2 regions of the Rhizobium sp. SG741 genome follow, and region 2 is predicted to be linked to the other one. Evidence: riboswitches for the same ligand, from Rfam matches in the RefSeq annotation. Region 2 holds a riboswitch; the other holds the start of a gene.

Region 1 (15,453 bases), on a different contig from region 2:
TATTCCTATCTCGCCCTTTACTCGCCAAAATGCCTCGGTTAACCTTTTTGCAATGAGTTGAGCGCCGGGCCATCCGGCGCGCGGATGCTGAGCGGCGATGCTGTCACATGAGCAGATATGGGGTGCGATAGACAGGCTCGCCGAGCGATATGCCTTGACGCCCTCCGGTCTGGCACGCCGCGCCGGGCTCGATGCTACGTCCTTCAACAAGTCGAAGCGGTTGAGCCAGGACGGGCGCCTGCGCTGGCCATCGACGGAATCGATCGCCAAGGTGCTGGATGCGACAGGCGCGAGCCTCGAGCAATTTCTGGGTTTCCTGCGGAGTGGCGAGATGTCCGCCCAGGGAATTTCACCAGCCGGCAGCTCCATTCCGCTTATCGGTTTTGCCCAGGCAGGCGCCGGCGGTTTCTTCGATGACGGCGGCTTCCCGGCGGGCCAGGGCTGGGATATGGTGGAATTTCCCGCCGCGACCGGGCATGAGGCCGGCGTCTATGCGCTGGAGATACAGGGTGAAAGCATGCTGCCGCTTTACCGCGACGGCGACATTCTGATCGTCGAACCAGGGGCTCAGATCCGGCGAAACGACCGTGTCGTGGTCAAGACCCGCGAAGGCGAAGTCATGGCCAAGGTCTTGCTGCGGCAGAGTGCACGCTCGATCGAGTTGATGTCGCTCAACCCCGAGCACCCCAACCGCAGCTTCGATCTGGCGGATGTGGAATGGATCGCCCGGATCATATGGGCAAGCCAATAGGAAAGTTTTCTCGGTATGCGTCGTAATATTTTGCTTGGAGGTGTGGCGGGCGCGGTGGTCGGTTCGTGGTTGACGCTGATCGTGGTCCAGCTGGGAGAGCATGGCTTTTCTCTGCCCCACCGAGGCGCTAGCGGCGCGGTGACGGAAAATCGGCCGGCGACAGCGCCGGCGGAAACCGCCAAGGCCGATCTCACGCCTGCGAAGAATAATGAGGCGCCAAAGCCCATCGATACAGCTAAGCAGGACGCTACGACCTCCAATAAAACGCAGCCGGAAGATCAGACCGGGGCGCCGCCCGCCAAGCCGGCCGTGGAGATAGCGCCTGGCAGCGATGTGAGTAAGGCTGAGGAAAACAACGCAGTCACTGCTCAGCCGGCAGTGGCGCAAGAGAGCAAGGCCCTTCCCGCCACAGCGCAGTCGACCAATGTTTCGGCAAAGCCGAATGAGGCGCCGCCGGCACGGTTCTTGAAAAACACGGACACGCCCTCGGACCAGACTTCAGGGCCAACCGAAGTCGCGGCGGACAAGCCCAGCGCCGCATCGACATCGCCGGAACCTGCGCCTGCCGACCAGGCTAAAGTAGATCCGACGCCGGACAACCGGATGCCGGCCGATCAGATCGACAGGCAGATGGCTGCATCCGAACATCAGACCCTTCCGCCCCGGCCTCAGTCGGAGCAGGCTTCGCTCGGTGATGCGCAGAAACCTGAGGAGCAGATAAAGCCCATCGAGCTTGTCAGACCCTTCGCAGATCAGGCTGGTGTGCTGACCATTGCGGGCAGGAGCGTGCAGCTCACCGGCATCATCCCGACCGATGTCGATCGGATGTGCACCGGCCCGAGCGGCAAAAGCTGGCCTTGCGGACTGGCTGCCCGCACCGCATTCCGCATGTATTTGCGCGGACGCACCATCGACTGCGACCTGCCGAGCGCGACCTGGCAGGGCACGGTGAAAGGTGCCTGCCGCTATGTTCGCGTCGATCTCAGCGCCTGGCTCGTGCGTTTCGGCTGGGCCGAGCCGGAACCCGGATCGCCGCTGGCGCCGCTTGTCGACGAAGCAAAGCAGAAGCAGCGCGGCATCTATGGGGACGACCCACGAAAGACTGGAAAATCAACCCTTGGACCTGCTTTGCCCAAGGAAGATCCGCTCAATCCGATCTGACGCCTTGCTTCCGCCACCAGCTTTTGCCATGAGACGCGCGACTTTTCAGTCTGCCAAATTCGAAGGACTTCGCCTGTCATGAACAAGCCGCTTTCCGCTCACGAGGCCCTCATCTACGTCATGGTACTGGCCTCGGCCGTCGATCGAACGATGAACGACCGGGAACTCAGCCGGATTGGAGAACTCATCCACGCCCTGCCGGTTTTCAAGGGTTTTGACGACGAGACGCTGATCTCGGTCTCCCGCGATTGCGCCAAGCTTCTGGCGAACAATGAGGGGCTCGATATCGTACTTGAAACCGTGCGCGACACCTTGCCGGCCCGGCTCTACGACACGGCGTATGCACTCGCCGTGGAAGTCGCGTCGGCCGATCTGTCGGTCAAGGCGGAGGAATTGCGCCTTCTCAGCCTGCTTCGCGACCGCCTGGGCCTCGACAAGCTCACCTGCGCGGCCATCGAGCGCAGCGCGATTGCCCGCTACCGCAAGGCCTGATCAATAGAGCCCGTAAGGGAAATAACGCAGATAGATTTCCTGCAGCCTGCCATCGCGGGACAGAGTGGCGAGGGAATGATTGATCGCCGCCGTCAGATCGGCGTCCTGCTGACGCAGCATGATGGTCATGCCTTCGCCGAGGAACTGCTGGGAGAGATAGGGACCGTCGAAAAGGGCGCAGCATTTTTCCGCCGCCGGCGACGATACCCAGAAGGACAGCTGCAAGCCGTCGGCAAAGGCGGCATCGATCTTGCCGTCTTTGACGGCCGCCAGAAGAGCCGCCTTGTCGTCAAACGGCACCGGCTTGATCGCCGGGAAGAAAGCCGCCATCATAGCCTCGTGCATCGTCCCCTTGACCACGCCGACGGGGTGTCCGGCAAGCGATGCGGCTGTCGTGCCGCTGATCGGAGCCTTGAGGTTGCGGACGAAGCGAGCCGGCAACGTCAGGAAGGGGCGTGAAAAGGCGAAGGTCTTGCGCAGCTCCGGGGTCACGGCGACGCCGGCAATCACCGCATCGCCCTGCGAAGCCGCGAGCGCTCCCTGCAATTCGTTGAACGGTAACGCCTGGATCTGGCATTTGTCCGATATGCCGAGTTCGTCGCAGATCTTGCGGGCGAGCTCGACATGAAAGCCTGCGAGCTTGCCGTTCTGATCGACGAAATTGAAGGGCGGGAAATCGATCGAGGTCAGAAACCTCAATCTCACCAAAGAAGACAGATCAGGCTTCGGCAGTCGCTCGCGCGCATCGAACAGGATCGGCAGGCTCGGCGGCTTGGCTTCCTGGGCGGCAAGCGGCAAGGCGCACGACATGGCGATCAGCGCCGCGCGCGCCAGAAGCTTCGTTGCGGAGGTTGGCGACGAAAGGCAAACACGCATGGTGATGATCCAGCCTCCGGTCGTGTGTATCGATCCCTGATTCACCAACCGATGTAGCAGAGTCATGCCGCAGGGGGAATATCACGCCAAGGAATGATGGCGGCAGCGTCCGCAAGATGAATGGCGGACGCCTGCCGCACCGGTCGGTTGCGAGATTTTGAACAAGCACAAAATTGCCGTGGGAATTCGGCCGCATAAGTGCCCTCGTTAGCGGTCGATTAAGCTCTATTGATTGTACTCGCGGCATCGACGACGTCGGCCCGGCAGCCGATCGCATGATGCAAGTCGTCCGAGCCTTCTTCGCAAGGTATCCCGCAAATTCGGCTTCATCCGCGCATATCAGGCGGCGCGATCCTCACCGTCCTTCCAAGACGGGCGGACCCTTGCGCATTCTCCTCGATAAGGCGCGGCACCCAGATGGACCATCATGTTCAGGAACCTGAAAATCAAAACCAAGATGCTTGCCGTGATCCTTTTTCTCGGCCTCATCTCCTTCGCCGGCCTGCTGTATATCGCCGGCGAGTCCCGCAAGGCGGACCAGGCCTACAGCGCCTTCCTCGATCGGGAAGCCATTGCGGCGACGGAAGGCGCGCGCTCGAATTCCGCCGCACTGGCTGGGGTACTGCAGGCAAGCCTGATGCTGAATTTCGATCCCGGCAGCGATGCCTTCAAGACGGCGGCGACGGCGGGCAGCAGCTATTTCAGCGAGGCGAAGGACAGGCTGAAGCATGCCGAGAGCCTTGTCCCTGCCCGGAAGCAGCCCATCGACGCGATCCTCGCCGGACTGGATGACTTGCAAACGCTCACGAACAAGGCGATCGAGCAGCGCAAGAATGGCGACGCCAAAGGCGCCGAGGCGGGCATGGCCGTGGTCAACGACGAACTGCTCAAGCTGATGGCGCAGATGCAAGCCAATGGCGATGCGCTGGCAAACCGAATGAACAGCGGCGGCGATGCCTTGTCGGCGGAGGTCAACAGCGCCATCGATTATACGCTCGGCGCCCTCGGTGCCGTGACACTTCTCTCCCTGATCTTCGGCATGTATGTCGCGCAGAAAAGCATTGCTGCGCCGCTGATGCGTCTGCATCACCGCATGACGACGCTCGCCGGCGGCGATACGGCAAGCGAAATCGAAGGCCACGACCGTCGCGACGAGATCGGCCAGATGGCATCCGCCGTCGTCGTGTTCCGCGACCACGCGATAGAACGCGCGCGGCTCGCGGCGCAGGCCGAAGCCGACCGGACGCTCAGCGACAGCGAACGCGCTCAACGCGAGGTTCGGCAGGCTGCCGAGGCAGCGCATCTGCAGCAGGCCGTTCAAGCGGTCGGCGATGGCTTGAAGCGTCTTGCGGAAGGCGATCTCGTGACGCGCATCGACACCCAATTCGTCGAACATCTCGATCAGCTCCGGCAGGACTTCAACAACGCGCTCCTCAAGCTCGACGGGGCAATGCATGCGGTCGGCGCCAATGCCCGCGCCATCAACGCCGGCGCCAACGAAGTCCGTGGCGCGGCCGACGAGCTTTCAAGGCGCACGGAACAACAAGCGGCATCCGTCGAGGAAACCGCCGCCGCGCTGGAACAGATCACCACGACGGTCAAGGACGCCGCCAGGCGTATGCAGGAAGCAAGTCAACTCGTCGTCCATACGCGCGCAGGCGCGGAGCGGTCCGGCGAGGTCGTTCGCAATGCCGTAGAAGCCATGCAGCAGATCGAAAAATCCTCCGGTGAGATCAGCAACATCATCGGCGTCATCGACGAGATCGCCTTCCAGACCAATCTGCTGGCGCTGAACGCCGGCGTCGAAGCCGCCCGCGCCGGCGAGGCCGGCAAGGGCTTTGCCGTGGTCGCCCAGGAAGTGCGCGAGCTCGCCCAACGGTCCGCCAATGCCGCCAAGGAGATCAAGACGCTCATCGCCACCTCCGAAACGCATGTCCGGACGGGCGTCGGCCTGGTCAACGAAACCGGCAAGGCACTCGACGCCATCGTCTCGGACGTGCAGGAAATCAACCGGCATGTACACGCGATCGCCGAAGCCTCGCGCGAGCAGTCGGCCGGCCTGCAGGAGATCAATACCGCCGTCAACGCCATGGATCACGGCACCCAGCAGAACGCCGCCATGGTGGAGGAAAGCACGGCTGCGAGCCACAGTCTGGCGACCGAGGCCGCCTCTCTGGCGGCACTCATCGGCCAGTTCCGCACGAGCGGCGGCGAGGCTGCACATGTACGTGCGGCGCCTGCCGCAACCAATGCGCCGCGGCCCACTGTGCGACCCCTGCCACGACCTGCGCCAGCTCCCGTCATCCGGGCTGTCGACGGCGTGAAGGCACGTCCGACCCCCTCGCCGGCGCGCGCGCTCGGCCAGAAATTGCTGAGTGCGTTCAGTGGCAATCAGCCACCGGCCACGACGAGCAAGGACGCGGACTGGACGGAATTCTGAGAACGCCGCGATCCTAAACCATTTGGCGAATAGACTGCAGGCGGCACGTCTTAACGAATGCCGCCTGTTTTGACACGTCAATGCCTATCGGTTTGTCAATCTCTTCGAAGAAGGAAGCTGCTCGATATTTTCGGCAGTGGAGTTGTCTTTCTGTCCGCGCCATTTCAGCAATCTGGCGGGCGCACCGACATAGATGCCGTATGGCTCGGTCTTCCCCTTGACGACGGCATTCGCGCCGATGACGCATCCCCTAGCGATATGGGAGCCGCCCAGGATCTTCGCTCCCGCGCCGATCCAGACATCATCCTCGATGACGACAGGCTTCCTCGTGAGACCCTGCTGGCGGATGGGCTGGGTGAGATCATCGAAATTGTGATCGAAGGATACGACCATGGCATGGGCGGCGATCCGCACATCGTTGCCGATCGAAATCCCGCCACTGCCCAACAGAATTGTGTACTCGTTGAAGGAGACGTGATTGCCGATATCGATGTTGCCTTTTTGCGCATCGATGACGACGCCCTTGCGGAAATGCCCCTTTGCGCCGATGCGAACACTGCCGCGCTTCCAGATGATCGTCGTTCCCAGCGGAATTTTCGTGCTGCGCGATATCGTGAGCACGCCACGCACAAAGATCGCCTTCAATCTGTAGAACCATGCAATGCCGCGCATAAGGACGCTCCTTTCAAGGGGCACTCCTTTTGCCATTCTTGTCTGGCACCCACCTGAATGAGCCAGCATATGGCGACGCGGAGGCGAGGCGGCAAGTGTTGCCGTTTTCTCGCATCCTTCACCTACGCTCCGCAAGGCCTGTGATCAAGGCAACCGCGCCAAAGCCTGCGGCCGCTGCACAGACGGCAACCCAGCCACCAAAATCCCATGCGGTGCCGGCAAGCGCCGAGCCCAGCGCGCCGCCGAGAAAGAAGATGCCGACGAAGAGGCCATTGATGCGTCGAGCTGGCAAAGCCATGAGCGCCGATTTGCACATGTCGCTGGTATCACGCGGTCTCGGTATCGGCGTCCTGACACCGGCGGCGCTATCGGAAAGCCGCTGGCGCGATGCCGTCGAGGTCATCGAGGCGCCGGATTTCAGCCCGAAAGTCGTCAACTGGCTGGTGCATCGCCCGCCGGCAGGACCCCTCGCCCGCCCGATCGCAACCTTCGGCGAAGCGCTGAAGGTTGCGCTGAAAACAAGAGGCCGTTTTTGACAAGGGCAAGTTGGAGCGGGTGAAGGGAATCGAACCCTCGTATTCAGCTTGGGAAGCTGCTGCTCTACCATTGAGCTACACCCGCCTGACACCCTGAGATGTCCAACAGTTGGCGGTCTCTGTCAAGGCCAGTCGCTAGCCCCTCAGAGCCGAAAGTGCTTCGACAGCTTCAGGCCCTGCGCCTGATAGTTCGAGCCGAGGCCGGAGCCATAGAGGCTGCTCGGCTGTTCCAGCATGTGTTCGTAGATCAGGCGCCCGACGATCTGGCCGTCCTCGAGGATGAAAGGCACCTCGTGGCTGCGCACTTCGAGCACGGCGCGGCTGCCGCGGCCGCCGGACGGCGCGTGGCCGAAGCCCGGATCGAAGAAGCCGGCATAGTGGACGCGAAATTCGCCGACCAGGGGATCGAAGGGCGTCATCTCGGCGGCATAATGCGGCGGCACATGCACGGCCTCGCGAGAGACGAGAATATAGAATTCGTCCGGGTCGAGGATCAGTTCGGTGCGGCCGCGGCTATAGAGTGGCTCCCAGAAATCGAAGATATCGTGCTGGGCCTTCTTGTCGACATCGACAACGGCGGTGTGATGCTTGCCGCGATAGCCGATCAGGCCCTCCTTGTCGCCGGCAAGATCGATCGACAGCGCGATGCCGCCGCCGGTGATGTTCGGCTTCTTGCTGGCCACCAGCGTTTCGGTCTCGTGCAGGGCCAGCAGTTCCGGCTCGGTGAGCACGGCCTGGCCGACGCGAAAACGGATCTGCGACAGGCGCGAGCCGCGGCGCACGACGATCGGGAAGGTGCGCGGGCTGATTTCCAGATAGAGCGGGCCGGAATAGCCGGCCGGGATCTTATCGAACTCTTGCGCCCGGTCGGTGATGACGCGGGTGAAGATATCGAGGCGGCCGGTCGAACTTTTCGGATTGGCCGACGCCGACATGTCAGCCGGCAGATCGAGGCGCTCCATCAGCGGCACGATATAGACGCAGCCGGTTTCCAGCACAGCGCCTTCGGAGAGATCGATGACATGCAGCTTCAGCCGGTCGAGCTTGTCGGCGACGAGATGCGACGGGCCGGGCATGAAGCTGGCGCGGACGCGGAAAGCATGCGCGCTGAGCCGAAGATCGAGGCTCGCCGGCTGGATCTGATCGGCGTCCAGTTCCCGTTCGCTCGTCAGCCGCCCCGCGTCAAAAAGCGCCGCAATGGCGCGATCGGCTAGAATTCCAGTATTGCGAGCCATCATGCCTCATCCCCGGCACACAATCCTGCAAACCATAGCGCGATCTGAAGGGTCATGTGCAAATTCCAAGTGTTACCGTGATCCTTTGCGCAGCCTACGGGCGCCAGGCACAGTAATTTGTCGCAGACAAAACCAAACTCAGGGAATTGACGCAAGCGATCAACGGCAGTATTGCAACTTATCCCGTGGTGATTTGGCCGGTCGGCTTGCAGCCACGTTAAATAAGTGGCTAAAAAGACCGGGTTGAAACCGGTCTGCAATTGCGGCCGGTTTTTTTGTTTTGAAAGTGGTGATGGCATGAGCAAGACTTGGCGCCCCGCAACCCAGCTCGTTCACAGCGGAACGCTCCGTTCGCAATTCGGCGAAACATCCGAAGCAATCTATCTGACCCAGGGCTTCGTCTACGACACCTCGGAAGCGGCCGAAGCCCGCTTCAAGGGCGAGACGGATGGTTTCATCTACGCCCGCTACGGCAGCCCGACCAACGACATGTTCGAAAAGCGCATGTGCGCGCTGGAAGGCGCGGAAGATGCACGCGCCACGGCCTCGGGCATGGCCGCCGTCACCGCCGCCATTCTCTGCCAGTTGAAGGCCGGCGACCATATCGTTGCCGCTCGCGCGCTCTTCGGCTCCTGCCGCTGGGTCGTCGAAACACTGGCGCCGAAATACGGTATCGAATGCACGCTGGTCGACGGACGTTTCGTCGAAAACTGGGAAAAGGCTATCCGTCCCACGACCAAGGTCTTCTTCCTGGAAAGCCCGACCAATCCGACATTGGAAGTGGTCGATATCGCTGCCGTTGCCAAGCTCGCCAACCAGATCGGCGCCAAGCTCGTGGTCGACAACGTCTTCGCCACCCCGCTCTTCCAGAAGCCGCTGGAGCTCGGCGCCCATATCGTCGTCTACTCCGCCACCAAGCATATCGACGGCCAGGGCCGCTCGCTCGGCGGCGTCATCCTTTCCGACAAGCAGTGGATCGACGAGAACCTGCAGGATTATTTCCGCCACACCGGCCCGGCCATGTCGCCGTTCACCGCCTGGACGCTGCTGAAGGGCATCGAGACGCTACCGCTACGCGTCGCGCAGCAGACGGCGAATGCCGCCAAGGTGGCCGATTTCCTTGCCGGGCAGCCCGGCAAGGTCGCCCGCGTGATCTATCCCGGCCGCAAGGATCACCCGCAGGCCGATATCATCGCAAAGCAGATGACCGGCGGCTCGACGCTGGTGGCCTTCGAGCTGAAGGGCGGCAAGGAAGCAGCCTTCAAGCTGCAGAACGCACTGGAAATCGTGCGGATTTCCAACAATCTCGGCGACAGCAAGAGCCTGATCACCCATCCGGCCACCACGACGCACAAGAACCTCACCGACGAGGCGCGCGCCGAACTCGGCATTTCGCCGGGCACCGTTCGCTTCTCCGCCGGTATCGAAGACAGCGAGGATCTGGTCGAGGATTTCGCCCGCGCTCTGGAACAGGTCTCCGCCTGATATCAATCGACAAGCCGCCCGGAGATTTTCCGGGCGGCCCGACCTGCCCTGAGCAGGCCATGATGCAAGCAGACGGCCAGCGTCAGCTCGCCGCCTTGTATTGAACCTTGCCGGCATGCAAGAAGAACAGCTTGTCGAAAAGCGCGAGATCCAGCGGGTTCGGCAGACGAACGTCATCGAGATCGGGCAATGGCTTCAGCGCCGGATCGTATGAACGGTCGATTTGCGAGATGAACACGACGATCACGCCCTTGTCGCGCGCGAAGGCCTTCAATGCCCGGACCTGGGTCATCAATTCTGGCTTCTCCCGCTTCTGATCGAGTATCTGCAGATAGTCGACCACCGCCAATGTGCCGCGCGGCACTGAGGCCAATTTGCGCGTGATGTAATCGGCACTTATGGCATCGGAACTGTCGAGCTCGAACAGTTCCCTGAACTCGGCCTGATCCACGCCGATGATCCGAAAGCGATCCAGGACGACCTTCTCCGTATCCTCCAGCGTGAAAAAGGCGCTGCGATTGCCAGCCTTCATGGCTCCGACGGCGAGCTTGAGGCTCATCAATGTCTTGCCCTGGCCGGGCCGCGCGCCGACCAGCACCAGATCGCCCGGACTCAAGAGCGAGAACAAATCGTCGGCGGGTACGGGCGCTTGCGTCTTGGCCGCAAGCAAGCTCCAGCCTTGAAATCCTTCGCGGGCCGCTACGCGATCCAGCGCGGCATGCAAAGGAATATTCTGTTGACGCGACAGCAGCCGCGCCTTGCGCTTCAAATGATAAACAGGGGCGGAAAGCCTCATTGTAAACCTCCTATTGCGAGCAATGACCGCAACCCCTCCTTATGCCCGGCGCTCAAACAGTCGGTTTGATGATCGACAGCCCCGCATGAAGTCTACTTTCCCGGATGGAGGGGGGAGGCACGGGCCATGCCAGAATCAGATGATAGCCGAAATCCCCTCGCCGGGAAATCGCAGAGAAGCGCTTCGCGGGGAACACAAGACGGGTTTGGGAATTATATGATCTAGAGATTTGGATTGAGGCGTGGCGGACATGACAATCGAGTCTCAAGTCAACCTGCAATTTCCGTAAGCGTTTCCGCCCATGGAGGGTATTCGGGCAGCAGTATGCGGGATAACAGTGAAAGAGAAGCGGCCTGTGATACTTTTGGCTGCGGCCTATTAACCTTCGATATTAGCCGTAATAGCTAAAAACCGGGATGCTCGGGCCGATCACACGGGTTTTCACCGATCCGTTCCTTGACGGAATAGGTTGCTTGTAGGATACCGCTAGAGATCCTGCATTTTGCGGGACGGTGGAAAGCGGATAATATGCCGCAGACTTAAAGATACTGAGGCTTTTCCAGCGTTTGTCCGACGCTTGATGCTCCAGCGCAGTGGTAAGGTATCAGGCATGTATCGCGCCCTAACACGCGACATAGAAGTGGTCGTGGAGCCGTTTTATCTGGAGGAGCAATCCGATCCGGATGACGATCGCTATGTCTGGGGGTATCGCATCATCATCTCCAACCACTCGAAAGTTTCCGTTCGGCTGGTGACGCGCTATTGGCATATCACCGACATGAACGGAATAGTCGACGAAGTGACCGGCCCCGGCGTCGTCGGCGAACAGCCGCATCTGCGGCCTGGCGACACCTATGAATATTCCTCAGGATGCCCGCTGGACACACCCTCGGGAATGATGTTCGGCCACTACCAGATGGAGACGGATGACGGGGAGCTTTTCCATGTCAAGATCCCCGCCTTCTCCCTCGATACGCCCAACCTGATGCGCACGCTGAACTGAGCCCGATCAGGCCACATTTATCTCGGCTGCCTCGAAGCGGTACGTGGTCGAGCAGAATTCGCAGGTGACGGCGATTTCGCCGTTCTCCTGGCTGGCCTCGATCTCCTCGGCCGAGAACCCCTGCAACACGCCCTTCAGCTTGTCGCGCGAACAGGAACAGCGGTCGAAAACCGCCTTGGGTTCGTAGACGCGCACGCCGCGCTCATGGAAGAGGCGGAACAGCAGGCGCTCGGTGCCGACAAGCGGATCCGTCAATTCATCGGCATCGATGGTCTCCACCAGGCTGCGTGCTTCCGCCCAGGCATCGTCCTCGACATGATCACGCATGCCGCTATCACCATCGCCGCCATGGAGATCCGGCTGGCGCATGCGCTCCGGCGCTTCCGGCAGGAACTGCGCGATCAGGCCGCCCGCCCGCCAGCGATGCCGCGGCTTGCCGTTCTCGTCACGATCGAAAAGTTCTGCGGCGCCCAGGCGAACCCGAGTCGGTATCTGCTCCGACTGGCGGAAATAAGTGCCGGCAATCTCCTCGAGCGAGGCGCCGTCGAGAGCGACGATGCCCTGATAGGGCTGGCTGTAGCGACCCTGATCGATAGTGAAGGCGAGCACGCCCTTGCCGAGCAGCTGTTCCGGCTCGGTTTCACCGGCGGCGATCGCCTTTGCCAGAGCCTCTTCATCGAAACGAGCGTAGGCGCGGACATTTTCCGGCGTCGAGAAATCGGCAACCAGGAGGTCGACGGGACCGTCGCTCTTGGTCTGCACGGTGAACTTGCCCTCGAACTTCAGCGAGGTTCCGAGCAGGACGGTCAGGACGATGGCCTCGGCCAAAAGCCGGGCGACCGGGGTCGGATAGTTGTGCCGGGCAAGAATTGCGTCCAGCAACGAACCAAGCTGTACGGCACGACCGCGCACATCGAGCCCTTCCACCTGGAAGGGAACCACGTGATCGTCACCGGCAAAATCAAACTGACCCAGCGAGGCTGCATTTTCGGCCATTGCTCTACTCCTACTGCGCCCGCGCCCTCAGACGCGGTTTCATATCCTCAGATTGCGCCCAGGCACCAAGCAAGAATCGACTTTTGCGCATGCAGGCGGTTTTCCGCCTCATCGAAAACAACGGATTGCGGACCATCGATCACTTCATCAGTCACTTCCTCCCCGCGATGGGCGGGCAGGCAATGCATGAACAACGCGTCCTTGCCGGCCTGTGCCATCAAAGCCGCGTTGACCTGATAGGGCTGGAAGACGTTGTGACCGCGGGCCCGGTGTTCCTGATTCATGGAAACCCAGGTATCGGTTACCACGCAATCGACACCGGCGACCGCACGGTCGGCATCATGCGAGAGCATGATTTCGGCGCCCTGGTTGCGGGCCCAGTTCAAATAGTGATCCTTGGGCTCGGAACCAAGAGGTACCGCCATGTTCATGCGATAGCCGAACCGCGCAGCGCCTTCGATCAACGAATGCAGCACGTTGTTGCCGTCGCCCGTCCAGGCAATGGTCTTGCCCTTGACCGGGCCGCGATGCTCCTCGAAGGTCATGATGTCGGCCATGATCTGGCAGGGATGCGTATCGTCGGTCAGCGCGTTGATGACCGGAACGGTCGCATGCTCCGCCAGTTCCAGCAGGCGCGAATGATCGGTCGTGCGGATCATGATCGCATCGACATAGCGCGACAGCACCTTCGCCGTATCGCCGATCGTCTCGGCGCGGCCGAGCTGCATTTCGGTTCCGGACAGGAAAAGTGTCTCGCCACCGAGCTGGCGCATGCCGACGTCGAAGGAGACGCGGGTCCGGGTGGAAGGCTTCTCGAAGATCATCGCCAGCATCTTGCCGGCAAGCGGCTTATCGGCGGTACCCGCCTTCAACGCCCTTTTTCGCACGATCGCGTCATCGATGATGTGGCGCAGATCGGCGGCCGCGACAGCCGAGAGATCGAGAAAGTGTTTCGGAGAAGCCATGTCCTCACCTGTACTCCAGAAAAAACAATAACGCCCGCATAGGGCAAGAACGCCCCGACTGCGGGCGTCGAACTTAGGCTGATTTCTTGACGCGGGCGGCGCGTACACGCTCGGCCGCACGCTCGATGCGAGCAAGACCTTCGCGCGCTTCCTCGGCGGTCACGACCAGCGGCGGCAGCAGGCGAATGACATTGTTGCCGGCCGGAACACCCAGCAGATGCTCGGCGCGGATCGCCTGCAGCAGATCCGCTTGCGGGATGGCTGCCTTGATGCCGAGCATGAGACCTTCGCCGCGGATGTCCTCGATGATATCCGGGAAGCGATCCTTGAGCGAAGCAAGGCCCTGGCGGAAGACCAGCGCCATATCACGCACATGCTCCAGGAAGCCATCGGCCAGCACGATATCGAGCACCGCATTGCCGACCGCCATGGCAAGCGGATTGCCGCCATAGGTCGACCCGTGCGTGCCGGCCTTCATGCCGGAGGCTGCCTCTGCCGTCGCAAGGCATGCGCCGAGCGGGAAACCACCGCCGATACCCTTGGCCACCGCCATGATATCGGGCTTGATGCCGGCCCATTCATGGGCGAAAAGCTTGCCCGTGCGGCCGACGCCGCACTGTACTTCATCGAGCACCAGGAGCAGACCGTGCTCGTCGCAGATATCGCGGAGACCGCGCAGGAATTCGTTGGTCGCCGGGCGGATACCGCCCTCGCCCTGCACCGGCTCGATCAGGATCGCAGCCGTCGCATCGGTGATTGCGGCACGAACCGCGTCAAGATCGCCGAAAGCCACCTGGTCGAAGCCGGGGGCCTTCGGGCCGAAGCCTTCGATATACTTTTCCTGGCCACCGGCAGCGATCGTCGCGATGGTACGACCGTGGAAGGCACCTTCGAAGGTGATGATATGGAACTTCTCGGGATGCCCGTTGGCAAACTGATAGCGCCGCGCCGTCTTGATGGCGCATTCCAGCGCTTCGGCGCCCGAATTGGTAAAGAACACCTTGTCAGCGAATGTGGCTTCCGTCAGCCGCTTCGACAGCTTCTCCTGACCGGGCACTTCGTAGAGGTTGGACAGGTGCCATACCTTGTCAGCCTGCGCCTTCAGTTCGGCCACGAGATGGGGATGCGCATGACCGAGCGAATTGACTGCCACACCGGCCGCGAAATCGAGGTAGCGTTCGCCATTTTCCGTGATCAGCCAGACGCCCTCGCCTCGCTCGAACCGCAGCGGAGCGCGCATATAGGTGTCATAAAGCGCCGCTGTCTCGGCCATGGCGTATCTCCTCGATCACAACCCTAAGGACCAATCGCTTCCTTTCCATGAAACGGGTCCGAAAAAATCAAAAATGCCGCCTTGCGGCGGCGTGGGCACTATTGATGTTTTGCACCGCGATGTCAACAAAACTGGCGATTTAGCAGGTGCGAGAGAGCGGCCGCAGCCGAACGGGATGCGTTGGCCGGATCATATTGCATAAATGCCACGCCAGGACAGCAAGTTGGGGAAAACCTCGAAATCGATTCCTCAAGATTCCCGCGACTCTTGTCACGGAGTCAGCCTCACACTAGGTTAAAAACCAATTGCTAGACTGCATGCGGCGGAACTAGTCACCACAATTTTAGAGCGTTTCGCGCCTCGATCCTATGCGGGGCAATGGTGAAGGATTCTGCCATCGGAAACGCGACAGCGGAGACAGGGCATGAATTGGACAGACGAACGCGTCGAGAAGCTTAAAAAGCTATGGTCCGAAGGGTTGAGCGCCAGCCAGATCGCGGCGCAGCTGGGCGGTGTCAGCCGTAACGCCGTCATCGGCAAGGTGCACCGCTTGAGCCTGCCGGGCCGAGCGAAGGCGGGCGGCACGGCGACCGCTGCCCGAACGCCGAAGCGCGGCGCCTCGGCGCCCCGCGCATCGAATTATACATCGCGCGTCGCAACCCGCACGGTTACCCGCCAGCAGGGCGCGACCATGCTCAAGGAAGAGATTGAGGTCGATGCGGTCAACGAGATCCAATATCGTCCGGCTGCCAACGTCGTCGTTCCGATCTCT
Region 2 (15,453 bases):
AGGCGTAGCTCGTGTCGAAAAAGGCGCCGAAGAGATCCGTGCAGGCAATCTTCTGCTTGGAGCGGGCTTCGACTACCAGTTCGCGGCTACCGCCCACCACTCTCTGACGGCCATCGCGCAGGCAGGAAACCTCGAGCGCGATATCAAGCGCCGCATCGCTCTCGTTGATCACATGCACATCAAGGCCGTTGGTGCCCTCGTCTGTCAACAGCACCTGCACGGGCCGGAAGGCGCGGCGCAACGCATACCATATCGGCTTGGGCTCGCCGGTCGAATCGATCACACCCCAACCCGCGCCGGGCAACAGATCCTGCAGCGTCCAGACAAGCGCGCCGTTGCAACCCGAACCTTGCCGCCGCCACTCGGCATAGGTCTCTTCCGCGACCTCGCCGGTCACCGCGCGGGAAAGGCCGAGATAGAGATCGGGGTCCTCCCGCCGCAATCGGTTGGGTTCGAAGCCGTAGAGTTCCTCAAGGTAATGATCGCGCATATCTTCGAAATCCCAGGATGCGCCACGATCGCGTGGCACGCGCTCCTTCCATAGCGGGCTATGAACAGCCGGAACGGGCAGATGCCGGATGAGCGTGCGGGCCTGCGGCACATGCGCGAATGCCAGGCTCTCGGCCGCAAAGCGGACATCGGCGCGGCGCGCATCGGCGAGCGGCCGCATGTAGGCGCCGACGCCGTAGTAATGCGTCACGCCGGCATTCGGAGAAAACGGCATGGCGCCGCCGGACGGCGAGTTGACGACATAGGGCACATCGGGCCGAAGCGATTGCACGACCGGCGGGATGATGTCCTCGACAATCGGGCTTTTCCAGAACTGTTCGGGCAGGCCCATCATCGCCGCCTGCTGATGGATCTCGCTGCCGCCGCAAAGAACGGCAAGCGAAGGCGACAGGCGCGTACGGCCAAGAAGCTGCGCCACCTCCGCCTCGACATGGGCGTTGAAAGTCTTGTCGTTCTTCGGGTAGTCGAAATTGGCGAACATGAAATCCTGCCAGACCAGCAGGCCGAGTTCGTCGCAGAGGCGGAGGAAATCCGGCGCCTCATAGGCCATGGTGCCGCCGATGCGGATCATGTTCATGCCGGCCTGCGCCGCCAGCCGCAGCCAGGGTTCGTAATCCTCGCGGCCGCCGGGCAGGCGCACGATGTCGGCCGTCGTCCAGACCGCGCCGCGGCAGAAAATCCGCTCGCCGTTGATGACAACAGCAAAATCCTGCCCATCGGCGCCACGATCGACTGACAGCCGTCGAAAGCCGGTGTTTCCGAGGGGATATTCCGCGCCGTCGATGACAAGCGCGACGTCATATAGGTATGGTGCGCCATGCGTATGCGGCCACCATGGCTCCGCACCGGGAATTTTCAGGATGGCGTTGTAGCGGCCGGGACTGTCCAGCTCGAAAGCCTGCTCGACCTCACCGCAGCGCAGGACGATCTCCCCGGCATCGCCCTCGATCGAAAGCGATGCATAGAGCCGGCCTTCGCCATCATCGAGCAAGTCCGGCCGCAGGGAGAGATCGCGGACGACAGGCGCGCTCGGGCGCAGAAGGGAAACCGGTCGCCATGGGCCAACGGCATGGATCTCCGGACACCAGCCGGGCATGTGGCCGAGCAATGTCGTGCGCACGAAGCGGAGGCCCTGCGGCGTGATCATCTGCGGCCGCCAGCGGGCGCGGGGACCCTGCTCCGAAAGCCTTGGCCCCAGAGCGCGGAAGCACAGCGCCAGCTCGTCGCCGCCGAGCAGGCTCACGGCGATATCATGGGCTTCGAACATGCTTTCGGAGACGAGGATTTTCTGACCGTTGAGGAAGACCTCGCAGAGTGTCGCCAGCCCTTCCAGCCGCAGCACCGCATCGCCGGCATCCACATCCACCATGCGACAAATATACCAGGCATCCCGGTCGTTGAGGATGTGAGGTTTCGCGCGGTCGAAGAGCCCGGCCTTTTCCAGCGCCTCGGCCACGGTGCCCGGCACCGGCGCGGGGATCAAGCCGGCCGAAAAGGGCACGTCGGAAGGCAAGGCACAGGTGCCCGCATCCGTCAGGACCAGATTCCATCCTTCGCTCAGCCGCATTCCGCCGCCGATATCAGCCAAGCGCCCGCCCATGACATCTTTCCGGGGGATTTCCCCGCCCCACATCTATCCCGAAATCGCCGAGCCGTTTCGCAACCGAACGGCAGCCGGTCAGAGCTTCCGTTCAAGCAGCCCCATCATGGCATCCCACGCATCGGCCGCCGGATCAAGCGCCGTCCGCAATGGCTCGAATTTCTTGCGCGTAATGGCGCGGGCAAGCTGGAACTGCACCGATTTCGCCGCTTCGGAAATCCGTCGCGCTTCGACGGCAGCGTCGGAGAAATCCGCCGTCAGCCAGTCCAGATGGCTGCCCGCGAGCTCGAAATTGGCGCCGAGCTGGCGCAGCGTGTTGAAGGCATATTTATGGAAGAAGCCGAAAGGCCGCTCGGCAACCGCTTCGACCTGCACGGGAAAGACCTCGGCAAAGGCGCGGATAGGATTGGCCTGCGGACGGCGGCGGAAATGGAAGGACAGCAGCTGCCGCGATGTTTGCCGGACGGCGGATTCTCCCGGTGTCTTGTCGGGAAATTTCGCGAATTCCGTATAGGGCAGGAACGGCAGGTCGTCTTCCGTCAGCTGCAGCTGGAACAGCCCGTCGAAATCTTCACCTGAGAGGCGGAAGAAGCCGCCATTGTGGAAATAGTCGATTGTACGGCCGTCCATATCGAGCCGGTTGATCGCGACAGTCGTCTTGCCATGCTCGCGGCGATAACCGACGCCCTGCGTATCAGGCATGAAGAAGGAGTCCATCTCCACCAGGCAGAGCCGGCCGCGGCCGATCTGCTCGCCGACGTGATGCTGGACCTTGTCGTAGATCGCAAGCTCCGTGCAGCGGATGCCGTAGAGCGCTTCGAGATCTTCGAGCGGCACCTTAAAGAAAGTGAACTGGTCGCCCTCGAAATCCTGGCCCAGCGTGAAGCCAAGCATGGCTTCCGGCTGAAGCTTCAGGCTCGAGAGCACTTCGATCCACAGATCGATGTAGCAATTGGTCTCCGGCCACATGCGTTCGCTGTCGTGCAACGCATGTGGCTTGTAGGTGGCGGGATCCAGTCCCTGGAAAACGGCAGCCATGGAAGCGATCAGCCCCACAGCGTCTTGCGCACGCTCTCGGGCCATTCCTTGACGTCGAGACCATGGTGGTGGAAGAGCGCCAGCGCAATGCGCTCGAGGCCGAAGCCGACGCAGGCGGTATGCGCAACGCTACCGTCAGCGAAGTTCAAACCCCATTTCGTCCCAAAGGCGTCCTGGTGATAGTTGAAGCTCATACAGGCCGTCGGGTTGGCTGTCGAGGTGATCGGGATCAGCAGTTCGAACTTCAGGTTCTGGTCGCGCTGGTTGTTGGCGAGCATCTTGCCGGCGCGGCCGAAGAAGGGATCGTTGGCAACGTCGATGGTCACGTCGAGGCCGACGGCCTTCATCATCTCGATGCCGCGATCCATCCAGCTTTGGCGGAAATCCGTCACATGCTTGTCGGTGCCCATGCAGACATATTCGCGCATGCGGAAGAGCTGCTGGCGGGCCGGATCCTTGGATGGCTCGTGACGGAAGCAGTAGGACTGCAGATCAAAGAGCGCGCCGCTTTCCGACAGAGCGCCGCGCTTGGCAACGGTCGGATAAAGCGGATAGCAGGCCGCCGGCGTCAGCACGATATCGGTCGCCTGCTGGTCTTTCGTCCAGTCGTCGCCGACTTCCATGCACTTCAAGAGGCTCATATGGTCGAGTTCGCTGCCGCAGAAGCTGTGCACCGTGCCGGCGAGCTGCGGGAAGCTCTTCATGTAGCCGCTCTTTTCGAAAAAGGCGCGGTTCATGCCCGGCGGAAAGCGGATGGCCTCGGCGCCATCGGCGCCGCCGAATTTGTCGATCAGCCGCTCGAAGGCGGCAATGACGTCTTCGAACTGACCGCTGCGCCCGTAGAGACCGTCAACGCCGGTGTCGATCAGAAGACCAGAATCAAAAAGACGATCGAGAAACGAGGATTTCATATCCATTACGATTACCCCAACAGGCTTGTATCTTGTTTGTGGACGAGCAGCATGGTCGACGTGTTGCCGAGAATGCGATCATTCGAGATCATCAATTGAGCGGAGTGCGCATCGCGCAGATGGCGGCCGAGGCTGTAGGGCGTGCCATTCTTGTAGCCCATGATGCCGCAGATCAGCATGGCGTGGTTGATGATCGGCAGGATCATCTCCGACGACGCGATCTTGACGTTGTTCATCGCGACGGCAAAGGCCATCGAAGACAGCCGATCGGCATCAACCTTGGCCTCTTCATAAACCTTAAGACCGGCAACGACATTCGACTTCACCATCTGCAGCAGACTGGAGACTTCCGCCAGCCGCAATGCACCCGGCGGCTGCGTGCCCGGCGATTTGCGGGCCGCTGCGCGCACGAAAGCCTGAGCACGGGCAACGGCATCGGCCGCAATGCCGTACCAGACGCCGCTCCAGAGCAGATGCGAGCTCGCCAGCATCGATTGCGCGGCGATCTCGGCAAACGGCTTCGGCAGGATCTGCACGGCCGGCGCCTCGCCCTTGAACAGGAAGCCGTCGGAGCAGGTGCCGCGCATGCCGAGCGTGTTCCACTCGACCGTGCGTTCAATCCTATACTGATCCCTAAGGAAAACCGTCAGCACCTGGTCGGAAGAAGCCGCCTCGGCGTGGCTGCGGGATGTGATCAGGATCGCATCGGCATGGGCGCCATAGGAAATGACGGTCGCATCCTTTTCCAGGAAGCAGGTATCGCCCTCGACCTTGATGGCGCAGATGCTGTTGCGCAGATTGCCGCCAATGCCGCCTTCAGTCGTCGCCGAGGCCAGCAACAACTGCTCGCTCGCAATGCGGCGCATGAAATCACGGTGCCAATCGCTGTCGGCGCCATGCTCGACCAGGCTCGAAAGCTTGATCTGATGCATGGCGAAAACCATGGCGCTGGCCGCGCAGGCCTGGCCGAGGATCGAGCAAAGCTCGGCGATTTCAGTGATCGATGCGCCCTCGCCGCCAAGAGCGGCCGGGATCTGGATGGATAGCAATCTCTCGGCGCGCATCGCGTCGACGGCTTCGCGCGGGAACCGGCCCTCGGCATCGACGGCATCGGCGTGTTGGCTGGCGATCGCGGCGACGCGCGCGGCACGTACCGCCGGTCCGTCTCCCGTCCCAACCTCAAGCAAAGCGACCGCCACGCTCATCATGCAACCTTCCGGCTGTCCAGGATCATACCGACAGTCTTTTCGATGGCGGCAATGCTGGCGAAGGACTTGCGGTTCAGCAGATTGTCGGGAAACTCAACGTCAAAAGCCTCTTCGATGCCGAGCATCAGCTGTACGGAAGCAAATGAGGACAATCCCGTGACATAGAGATCGGCATCATCGGCAATCCCATCGACAGCAACGGGAAGCGCACCGAATTTGGTCAGCAAATCGCGAATCGTCTTATTCATAATCTTGTCCCTTCTGGCAATGGCAAGCATAACTGCAGTTACGCAGTCTTATCGTCAGCCAAGAAGTAACGGGCAAAATAGAACATTCCGCTAATCGACGTGGTAAATACAATTGGGATATACTTCTAGAAAATTCGCATATTCAACATTTTTCTAAATGAAGTTTACCATCTGTAAGCCATGCAAGGCAGCGTTTACAGGCAAATATTAAGATGCTCTAATATTTTCGCGTATTCGATTTGTGAATAGGCACCACCGGCAATAAGGTTAATGTGCCAACTTCGCCAATACGTTTTATTCAAAAAATCTCATAACAAGCATAGCGGCAGAGTAAAACGGCAGCCCCGGATCTATGGATCGGGCGGGTAGACGTGCTCGCCGCCGCGATAATCCGAAATCGAGTAGCAACCCTCGCTGACCTCGCGAACCGAACTCTTGCCGATATCCGCCTTGCCGTGGCCGCCGGGAATATCGAGAATATAGGTGGGCTGGCAGAGGCCGGAAATGCGGCCGCGCAGAGCCGAAACGATCGCCTGGCCTTCGGCGATCGTCAGGCGAAAATGGCTGGTGCCGGGCGCCAGATCGGGATGGTGCAGGTAATAGGGCTTCACCCGCGTTTCGACGAAAGCCTTCATCAGGGTTGCCAGCACATCCGGATCGTCGTTGACGCCCTTCAGGAGCACCGATTGGCTGATCAGCACGATCCCGGCATCGACCAACCGGGCGCAGGCAGCGCGCGCCTCACCCGTCAGTTCCCGCGGATGATTGGCATGCAGCGCCACATAGATGGTCTTGCCGCTAGCCTTCAGTGCCGCGATCAATGCCGCATCGATCCGCAAGGGATCGACAACGGGAACGCGCGTGTGGAAGCGGACGATCTTCACATGATCGATATCGGCCAACTGCCGCAAGATCTCTTCGAGCCGGCGCGGCGAAAGAACCAGCGGGTCGCCGCCGGTGAGAATGACCTCCCAGATCTCGCTGTGACCGCGGATATAGGCAAAGGCGGCATCGAGCGCCTCGCCGTCGAGCGTCCCGAGACCTTGTGGCCCGACCATCTCGCGGCGAAAGCAGAAGCGGCAATAGACCGGGCAGACATGCACGGCCTTCAGCAGCACGCGATCCGGATAGCGATGGACGATGCCTTCGACGGGGCTATGGGCATGATCGCCGATCGGATCGGCGCGCTCTTCCGGCGTGACGGCAAGTTCAGCCATGTCGGGCAGGAATTGCCGGGCGATGGGATCGGCTGGATCGGTGCGGTCGATCAGCCGCGCAACGGTCGGTGTCAGCGCCACCGCATATCGCTCCGTCACCGCCTCCAGCGAAATCGCCTGATCGGCATCGATCAATCCGGCACGCTCGAGTTCGCTGATATTCCTGATCGGACGCATCGAATTCATACGCCGAACTCCGCAACCGGCGCCCAGAGCACCTGCTCGATCCGCGAGGCCCCGGTTGCCAGCATGACGAGCCGATCGAAGCCGAGCGCGATGCCGCTTGCGTCAGGCATGACGGCAAGCGCCTCCAGAAAATCCTCGTCGAGCGGATAGGTTTCGCCATAGACGCGCTGCTTTTCCGCCATCTCGATTTCGAACCGCCGCCGCTGCTCGTCGGCATTGGTCAGTTCACCGAACGCATTGGCAAGCTCGACTCCACAGGCATAGAGCTCGAAACGTTCGGCGACACGGTGATCTCCAGCGGAGGGCCGGGCAAGCGCGGCCTCGGAGACGGGATATTCATCGAGGATCGTCGCACGGCCGAAGCCGAGATTGGGTTCAACCTTCTCGACCAGCACCCGGCTGAAGAGATCGGGCCACACGTCATCTTTGGCGACGCGTATGCCGACCCGCCGCATGTCCGCCGCCAGGCGCTCCGGGTCCGTGGATCCGTCCATGCCGATGGAGGCAAAAAGATCGATGCCGGCGTAACGTTCGAAAGCCGCTGCGACGCTGATACGCTCCGGCGTGAGGAAAGGATCGGTCTCGGCGCCGCGATAGGTCAGCTTTTTTGCCCCGACCGTCTCGGCTGCCAGCGCCAACAGCACAGAACAGTCGGCCATCAGGGCCTCGTAGCTTTCCCCAGCCCGATACCATTCCAGCATGGTGAATTCCGGATGGTGCAGCGGGCCCCGCTCACGATTGCGATAGACATGGGCAAAACAGGCGATGCGCTCCTCACCGGCCGCGAGCAGCTTCTTGCAGGCAAACTCCGGCGACGTATGAAGATAGAGAGGTGATGCCTTGCCGTCCGTCGTCAGCGCCTCGGTCTCGAAGGCATGGAGATGCGCCTCGTTGCCGGGCGACACCTGCAGCGTCGCCGTATCGACCTCGATGAAGTCGTTGCGCGCGAAGAAACCCCGCAGAGCCGCCTGGATGGCGTTACGGCCAATGAGAAACGGCCGCCGGTCCGCATGGACATTGCGGGTCCACCAAGGAGACGCCTTGCTCGTTGTTGGCTTCATTCCTAGCTTTCTTCAGGGCGCAGGCCGCGTTGGGGGTGGCAATTTCCATTGATTTAGGGTAGTTGCGCCCCCAAGCAAACAATTGCTGCGTCTCGGAGAGCATTTAGACAGTCCCTCTACGACGCAAAACACAGCGTTACAAGGAAGTCTTATGGTCAAGGTCATCGCCTCTTCGGTCCGCAAGGGCAACGTTCTCGACGTCGACGGCAAGCTCTACGTCGTTCTCACCGCCGCGAACTTTCATCCGGGCAAGGGTACGCCGGTTACCCAGGTCGATATGCGCCGCATCGTTGACGGCGTTAAGGTGTCCGAACGCTGGCGCACCACCGAGCAGGTCGAGCGCGCCTTCGTCGAAGACGTGAACTTCCAGTACCTCTATGAAGACGGCGAAGGCTTCCACTTCATGAACCCGGCCAACTACGATCAGGTGGTCGTCGATGTCGAAACCATGGGCGACCAGAAAGCCTATCTGCAGGAAGGCATGACCTGCGTCCTGTCGATCCACGAAGGCATTCCGCTCGCGCTCCAGCTGCCGCGCCATGTCACGCTTGAGATCACCGAGACCGAACCGGTCGTCAAGGGCCAGACGGCATCCTCGTCCTACAAGCCCGCCATCCTGTCGAACGGCGTGCGCACCATGGTGCCGCCGCACATCAACGCCGGCACCCGCGTCGTCATCGCCACGGAAGACAATTCCTACGTCGAGCGCGCCAAGGACTGAGCCTCGGCCGCTTGCCTGCATGAGAAACGCCTCGTCGCCAAGACGGGGCGTTTTAGTTTCAGCGGCTGGCGTCGCCATGGCCGGACATGCACGCTTCCGAAGCAAAGTTACGGCGCGTTGGCCTTCTTCGTATCCCTGACCGTTGCCTCTGCGGGTACGGCCGCCGGTGGCGTGGCGGCGGCCACATCATCCTCGTCGCGCGATACCAGTGCCTGCAGGTGCAGGACGCGAGGGGACATGGCATGAAGATAGGCTTCGTTGCGGCCGATATAGATCACGGTCACGTCGGTCAATTCCGCCAGCAGCGCTGAAAACTGCGCCTGAATTTCCGCCTCCAGCCCTTCCATGGCGTCGTCGAGGACTACCCATTTCGGCTTCGCCAACAGCAGATGCGCAAAGCCGACGGCCTTCTGCTCCTCGATATCAAGCAGCCGGTCCCAGCGGGCTTGCGTGTCCAGACGGCTCTTGAGGCGACCAAGGCTCACCTTGTCCATCGCGGCCTCGACCGCGGCCTCGTCGTAGACATCCCGATCCTCAGGGAAACAGATCGCCTCCCTGAGCGTGCCGCTCGGCACATAGGGTGTGTGCGGCATGAACAGAACGTCTTCCATCGGCGGCAGGCTGACGGTGCCGGAGCCGCTATACCATTGATGCGCCAGCACCTCGAACAGCAGCCGGCGGTTCACGCCGTGATCGCCGTTGACCATGATGTGTTCGCCGGCATTGATCGTCACCGTCCCCTCGGCGATCCGGAAGCCGTTCTCGGTCGCCTCGTCGCTGGTCCTGGTGGAGATCTCCATGTCGGTCCATACCATCGTGCCGGGCGCGGCCTTCTCGAAGACGAGGGTGTGCGGCATCGGCGTCTTGTCGTCCATCTCCGTCAGTGCCTTGCGGAAATCGGTGACGCGCATCAGCGTGGCGCGCCATTCGGCGATCGGTCCGAAATTGGCAACATACCAGCGCAGGGCCGAATTGACCTGATTGAAGGCGCCGACTGCCACCATGAGCTGGCCGAAGGTCAGCCCGCCGGAGAAATAGGCGGGCGCAGCCACGAGGATGGGGATGATCAGCACCAGCCAGCCGTAGCCGGCGGAAACCCAGGTGAGATTGGTATTGGCGATCGCAAGCTGGCGGATGACGGCGAGCACGGCGGAAATATCGACATTGATCCGCCGGCGTTCATTCTCTTCGCCGCCGGCAATGGTGATCGCCGGCATATGCTCGTTGGCATGCATGAGCGCGAAGCGCAGCTCGGCTTCCTTCGAATAGCGATCGGCATTCAGCCGCACCAGCCGGCGGCCGACGAACTGGCTGAGGAACGATGCCGAACCGGCATAGAGGATCGCCGCCCAGACCATATAGCCGGGGACGGAGAAGCTTGCACCCCTGAAATGGAAGACCATGCCGCTCGACAGTTCCCAAAGCACGCCGATGAAGCTCAGCAGCAGGATCGTCGCCTGCACCAGGCCGATCGCCAGACCCGTCGTGCTTTCGGCGAGATTGCGGGCATCCTCATGGAGCCGCTGGTCTGGATTGACGCCGATCAGGCCGGAGGAGGCAAGGCGAAGCGCACGCTTGGCCTGCAGCCATTGGTTCACCAGATCCCTTGCCAGGCCCTCGCGCATATAGAGCGCGGTCATCTGGTTCAGCCATGCCTGGATGACGTTGAGGACCAGAAGCGAGCCGGCAATGATGCCGAAGACGCCAAGCTGGTGGAAGAAGGCGGAGGTATCGCGCCTTGCCAGCGAATCGTAAAAAGGAGCGTTCCAGCTGTTGAGCAGCACCTGGACATAGGCGGTGACCAGGATAATCAGGAAGAGCGCTACGGTCAGCGAAATGATCTTGATGCGTACCGGCGAATTCCAGAAAGCCGAGAACATCATCCTCAGCCGAAAGAAAAGACTCAAATCGTAACCGACCTGCTCGTTTCCCTGGATATTCGGCTTGGCTTGCGCTTCAACTGCCATCAGCACTTCCCTGCGACGCACGTCCCGTCAGTTAATCAAGACCCGCCCTCATGTCCACCCTTGCAACAGATTGGTGCGATCACGTTCCTATATACACGGTTTCACGCCTTGAACCGAATAAGGTCAGCAACTAGCTTGCACTGGAAAGATTGAGAAAGCCTTCCGATGCAATTTCAAGGAACTGCCGACTATATCGCCGACAAGGATCTGATGGTCGCCGTCAATGCAGCCATCCGGCTGGAGCGTCCGCTTCTCGTAAAGGGTGAACCGGGCACGGGCAAGACGGAACTGGCGCGACAGGTGGCCGCTGCTCTCGGCCTGGACCTCATCGAGTGGGCCGTAAAATCGACCACCAGGGCGCAGCAGGGCCTTTACGAATACGATGCCGTCTCGCGCCTGCGCGACAGCCAGCTCGGCGACGCACGCGTTCATGATATCAGCAACTATATCAGACAGGGAAAGCTCTGGCAGGCCTTCACCTCGCCGCGGAAATGCGTGTTGCTGATCGACGAGATCGACAAGGCCGATATCGAATTTCCGAACGACCTCTTGCAGGAACTCGACCGCATGGAATTCCATGTCTACGAGACCGACGAAACGATCCGGGCCGCCATCCGGCCGATCGTCATCATCACATCAAACAATGAAAAGGAGCTGCCGGACGCCTTCCTGCGCCGCTGCTTCTTCCACTATATCCGCTTCCCCGACATGGAAACACTGGAGCGCATAGTCGAGGTACACTATCCCGGCATCAAGCAGACGCTTCTGCATGCGGCGCTGACGCAATTCTTCGAGATCCGAGACGTGGCGGGCCTGAAGAAGAAGCCCTCGACATCCGAAGCCCTCGATTGGATCCGTCTGCTCGTCGCCGACGATGTCGATCCGGCCACGCTGCGCGGCGATACCAAAAATGCGCTTCCGAAGCTGCACCGCGCTTTGCTGAAGAACGAGCAGGACGTGCACCTCTTCGAGCGGCTGGCCTTCATGGCGCGTGGGCAGGGAAAATAATGCAGCCGGATGCTGTTAAGGTCCTGATCTACGCCGTTCGGGAGCGCCACCTGCTTGTTTTCGACGAGCCGGATTTTCCGGCGGTCGAACTGCAGGTCCCCGGCGGTACCGTCGAGGCCGGCGAAGACATAGCGGCAGCGGCAGCACGAGAGTTCGAAGAAGAAACCGGGCTCACAGCAAACGCGCTGCATCCGCTCGGCATCGACGATTACCGGTTCGAGAAGAGCGGTCGCACCTGTCACCATCAGCGGCATTTTTTCCGCTGCACCCTCCCGGAGACGACACCGGCCACCTGGCGCCACTTCGAGATGACGCCGTTCGATGGCAGCGCACCCATCTGCTTCCGCTTTTTCTGGATATCGCTCGCCGAGGCGCGGAAGCGTCTGGGCTATGGCATGGCGGCGCTTCTTGAACATTTGTAAGTGAGAACCGACATCAGAGCGTGGCCGCCAGCCGCCGCAAAGCTTGCCCATTGACCAGCGGGAACAGCAGGTTTATGAAATTCCTTCTGTGGTGATTTGGCCGGCCGGCTTGCAGCCACGTTAAATAAGTCGCTAAAGGGCCGCGTGCGGACCGGTAGCGATTCATGATCGCGGCCGGTTTTTTTGTATTTGGTCGAGTGAAAACAATGCCCATCAAGATTCCCGATACGCTGCCCGCATTTGAGACCCTCCGGAACGAGGGCGTGCGGGTGATGACCGAAACGGTGGCGATCCGTCAGGATATCCGCCCCCTTCAGATCGGGCTTCTCAACCTCATGCCGAACAAGATCAAGACCGAGATACAGATGGCGCGCCTCATCGGCGCATCGCCGCTGCAGACGGAGTTCTCGCTGGTGCGCGTCGGCGGCCACAAGGCCAAGAACACCTCCGAGGAACACCTGTTTTCCTTCTACCAGACCTGGGAAGAGGTCAAGGATCACAAGTTCGACGGTTTCATCATCACCGGCGCGCCGATCGAGCTGCTGGAGTATGAAGAGGTCACCTACTGGGACGAGATGCGGCAGATCTTCGACTGGACGGCGACCAATGTCCATTCGACGATGAATGTCTGCTGGGGAGCGATGGCCGCCGCCTATCATTTCCATGGCGTGCCGAAGCATACGCTGAAGGAGAAGGCCTTCGGCGTCTATCGCCACCAGAACCTTGCACCGTCATCTGTCTACCTGAACGGCTTCTCCGACGATTTCGCCATTCCGGTCTCGCGCTGGACGGAAGTGCGCCGCGCCGACATCGAAAAGGTGCCTGGCCTGCAGATCCTGATGGATTCAAGCGAAATGGGCGTCTGTCTCGTGCACGAACAGGCCTGCAACCGGCTCTACATGTTCAATCACGTGGAGTATGATTCCACCTCGCTGGCGGACGAATATTTCCGGGATGTGAATGCGGGCGTGCCGATCAAGATGCCGCATAACTACTTCCCCCATAACGACCCGGAGATTCCGCCACAGAACCGGTGGCGCAGCCATGCACATCTGTTCTTCGGCAACTGGATCAACGAAATCTACCAGACCACGCCTTATGATCTGGAGGAGATCGGCCAAGAAAGGGCTTGAGCCTTGTTCATTCCCTTCTTCCTGAAGCTGAAGGAAGCGAAGGTACCGGTGACACTCCGGGAATTCCTGTCGCTGCTCGAAGGGATGGAAGAAGGGATAGCCGATTACGATATCGAGGCCTTCTACTATCTGGCCCGTGCGACGCTGATCAAGGACGAGCGCTTCATCGACCGCTTCGACCAGGTTTTCGCCGATTATTTCCGTGGCGTGGAGGCGATCGGGGCCAATGCTGACGCGGTGGAGGCAACGGCCATCCCCGACGAATGGCTGCGCAAGCTGGCGGAAAAGCATCTCACCGAAGAAGAACGGAAGCAGATCGAGGCGCTCGGCGGGTTCGGCAGACTGATGGAGACACTGCGCCAGCGCTTGGCCGAACAGCAGGGCCGGCATCAGGGCGGATCGAAATGGATCGGCACGGCAGGCACATCGCCCTTCGGCGCCCATGGCTACAACCCGGAAGGCGTGCGCATCGGCCAGGAGGCGTCGCGCCACCGCCGCGCGGTAAAAGTCTGGGATCGTCGCGATTTCCAGAATCTCGACGACGGCGTCGAGCTCGGCACCCGCAACATCAAGGTGGCGCTGAAGCGCCTGCGCCGCTGGGTGCGCGAGGGCGCCGCCGAAGAGCTGGATCTCTCCGGCACCATCCGCTCCACCGCCGAACACGGCTATCTCGACGTCCAGACCCGGCCGGAACGGCGCAGCGCCGTCAAGCTCTTGATGTTCTTCGATGTCGGCGGTTCGATGGACGATCACATCCGCGGGGTGGAGGAGCTGTTTTCCGCCGCCCGCTCCGAGTTTCGGCACATGGAGTATTTCTACTTTCACAACTGCCTCTATGAGGGCGTGTGGAAGGACAATCGTCGCCGGCGTGTCGATGTGACAGCGACAACGGATCTGATCCGCACCTTCGGTCCCGACTACCGTGTCGTCTTCGTCGGCGATGCCGCGATGAGCCCTTACGAGATCACGCAGCCGGGCGGCTCGGTGGAGCATTGGAACAAGGAGGCCGGCAACGTCTGGCTCGCCCGCATGACCGGCCATTTCCGCAAATGCGTCTGGCTCAACCCCGTTCCGGAAAACCACTGGGGCTACACCACCTCGATCTCCCTCATCCGCCGCCTCATGACGGACCGCATGTATCCGCTGACGCTCGGCGGGCTGGAGAAGGCGACGCGGGAGCTGTCGCGTTGAATGGTATCAGCGCGACAAATTGATGCCCACGGCAAGAGAATTGACCAAGTCGCTAAAGCTGCTGCGAAGAACGGGTGCTGCCCGCCCTTTCGGCGGCAAAAAATGGATTTTCACCTTGCCGCCGCCAGATCGGGCAACCTCTACGCGTCGGCGTTGCGATAAGCCGTGACGACAAGCCAGATTGCCGAAAGCAGGAAGTAGAACGCGCCAAACCCGACATAGGGGGCGATATCCAGGATCGTCGGCGCCACGGTGCCGAGAGATCGGCTGATCATGAAGGCACCGGCGAGGGCCGATTGCGCACCACTCAGGATCATCACCCATTGTGCGCCATAGTGACGCCAGCGCCTTACCGCCGTGTAGAGTTGCAGCAGACCCGAGAGGATTGCCCAAACCCCAAATACGGCCAGAACGGCATAAGTGCTGTCGCTGATTGCAACGATCACGGCGAGCGCGGTTATCGTGCTCACCACGACATTCAATGCTTGGGACGAGTTAGCTCTCAGGCCGCCATTGACCCGTGCATCAACGAGATTGGCAAGGGCATCCCATGCTGGGTAGATCACAAGCAGAAACGCGATGGGGTTGGATTGCCCGCCGAAGAGAATGGCGGCGGCAATCCAGGCGATGGAGAATATGGCACGTGCGAAATAATAGGATCGCAGCCAGCTGGACTGGCTAGAGGATTGGTTTTGCATTGGAAGGCTCCTAGTTGAAATCTACCAACTAGTAGGAAGACAAAACTTTTCTGTCAACTCGTCACCCGAACACCTCTTTGTGAGAAGCGGAAGCATCGAAGCAATCTTGACAAACGACCTATCAGAAGGTAGGCAGCGGCATGAAATCAATAGCTTCGACTTCCGGAAAAATCCTCGACACTGCGCAGTCTCTCATCGTCGCGGGAGGCTATAACGGCTTCAGTTATGCCGACATCTCGGCTGCGATCGGCATAAGGAAGGCGAGTATCCACCATCACTTTCCGACAAAGGCCGAGCTGGTCGCGGTGTTGGTCGATCGCTATAGGCAGCAAGT

What was found. Region 2 has a riboswitch for S-adenosylmethionine ahead of metA (homoserine O-succinyltransferase). Riboswitches for the same ligand answer to the same signal wherever they lie in the genome.
Region 1: another riboswitch for S-adenosylmethionine. It lies ahead of FHT29_RS10410 (O-succinylhomoserine sulfhydrylase); the one in region 2 lies ahead of metA (homoserine O-succinyltransferase).

The regions. Positions count from the first base shown of each region.
Region 1 covers NZ_JAAZQP010000003.1:393,653-409,105, reverse strand. Annotated here, with positions in the region: gene FHT29_RS10460 (helix-turn-helix transcriptional regulator) at 98-751, shown strand; gene FHT29_RS10455 (thermonuclease family protein) at 767-1,912, shown strand; gene FHT29_RS10450 (tellurite resistance TerB family protein) at 1,991-2,404, shown strand; gene FHT29_RS10445 (transporter substrate-binding domain-containing protein) at 2,405-3,214, opposite strand; gene FHT29_RS10440 (methyl-accepting chemotaxis protein) at 3,708-5,720, shown strand; gene FHT29_RS10435 (acyltransferase) at 5,805-6,392, opposite strand; gene FHT29_RS10430 (hypothetical protein) at 6,511-6,690, opposite strand; gene FHT29_RS10425 (hypothetical protein) at 6,689-6,928, shown strand; tRNA gene FHT29_RS10420 (tRNA-Gly) at 6,940-7,013, opposite strand; gene FHT29_RS10415 (2'-deoxycytidine 5'-triphosphate deaminase) at 7,072-8,166, opposite strand; SAM riboswitch at 8,339-8,417, shown strand; gene FHT29_RS10410 (O-succinylhomoserine sulfhydrylase) at 8,461-9,648, shown strand; gene FHT29_RS10405 (DNA helicase) at 9,731-10,444, opposite strand; gene apaG (Co2+/Mg2+ efflux protein ApaG) at 11,055-11,447, shown strand; gene FHT29_RS10395 (Hsp33 family molecular chaperone) at 11,454-12,443, opposite strand; gene argF (ornithine carbamoyltransferase) at 12,491-13,408, opposite strand; gene FHT29_RS10385 (aspartate aminotransferase family protein) at 13,482-14,681, opposite strand; gene FHT29_RS10380 (GcrA family cell cycle regulator) at 15,106-15,453, shown strand, end outside.
Region 2 covers NZ_JAAZQP010000005.1:91,928-107,380, reverse strand. Annotated here, with positions in the region: gene FHT29_RS14670 (glycoside hydrolase family 2 protein) at 1-2,110, opposite strand, end outside; gene FHT29_RS14665 (DUF1839 family protein) at 2,189-3,148, opposite strand; gene FHT29_RS14660 (amino acid--[acyl-carrier-protein] ligase) at 3,157-4,065, opposite strand; gene FHT29_RS14655 (acyl-CoA dehydrogenase family protein) at 4,071-5,264, opposite strand; gene FHT29_RS14650 (acyl carrier protein) at 5,264-5,515, opposite strand; gene FHT29_RS14645 (lysine-2,3-aminomutase-like protein) at 5,866-6,918, opposite strand; gene epmA (EF-P lysine aminoacylase EpmA) at 6,915-7,979, opposite strand; gene efp (elongation factor P) at 8,131-8,700, shown strand; gene FHT29_RS14630 (ABC transporter ATP-binding protein/permease) at 8,808-10,667, opposite strand; gene FHT29_RS14625 (MoxR family ATPase) at 10,833-11,675, shown strand; gene FHT29_RS14620 (NUDIX domain-containing protein) at 11,675-12,097, shown strand; SAM riboswitch at 12,176-12,253, shown strand; gene metA (homoserine O-succinyltransferase) at 12,304-13,230, shown strand; gene FHT29_RS14610 (VWA domain-containing protein) at 13,234-14,421, shown strand; gene FHT29_RS14605 (DUF308 domain-containing protein) at 14,562-15,119, opposite strand; gene FHT29_RS14600 (TetR/AcrR family transcriptional regulator) at 15,260-15,453, shown strand, end outside.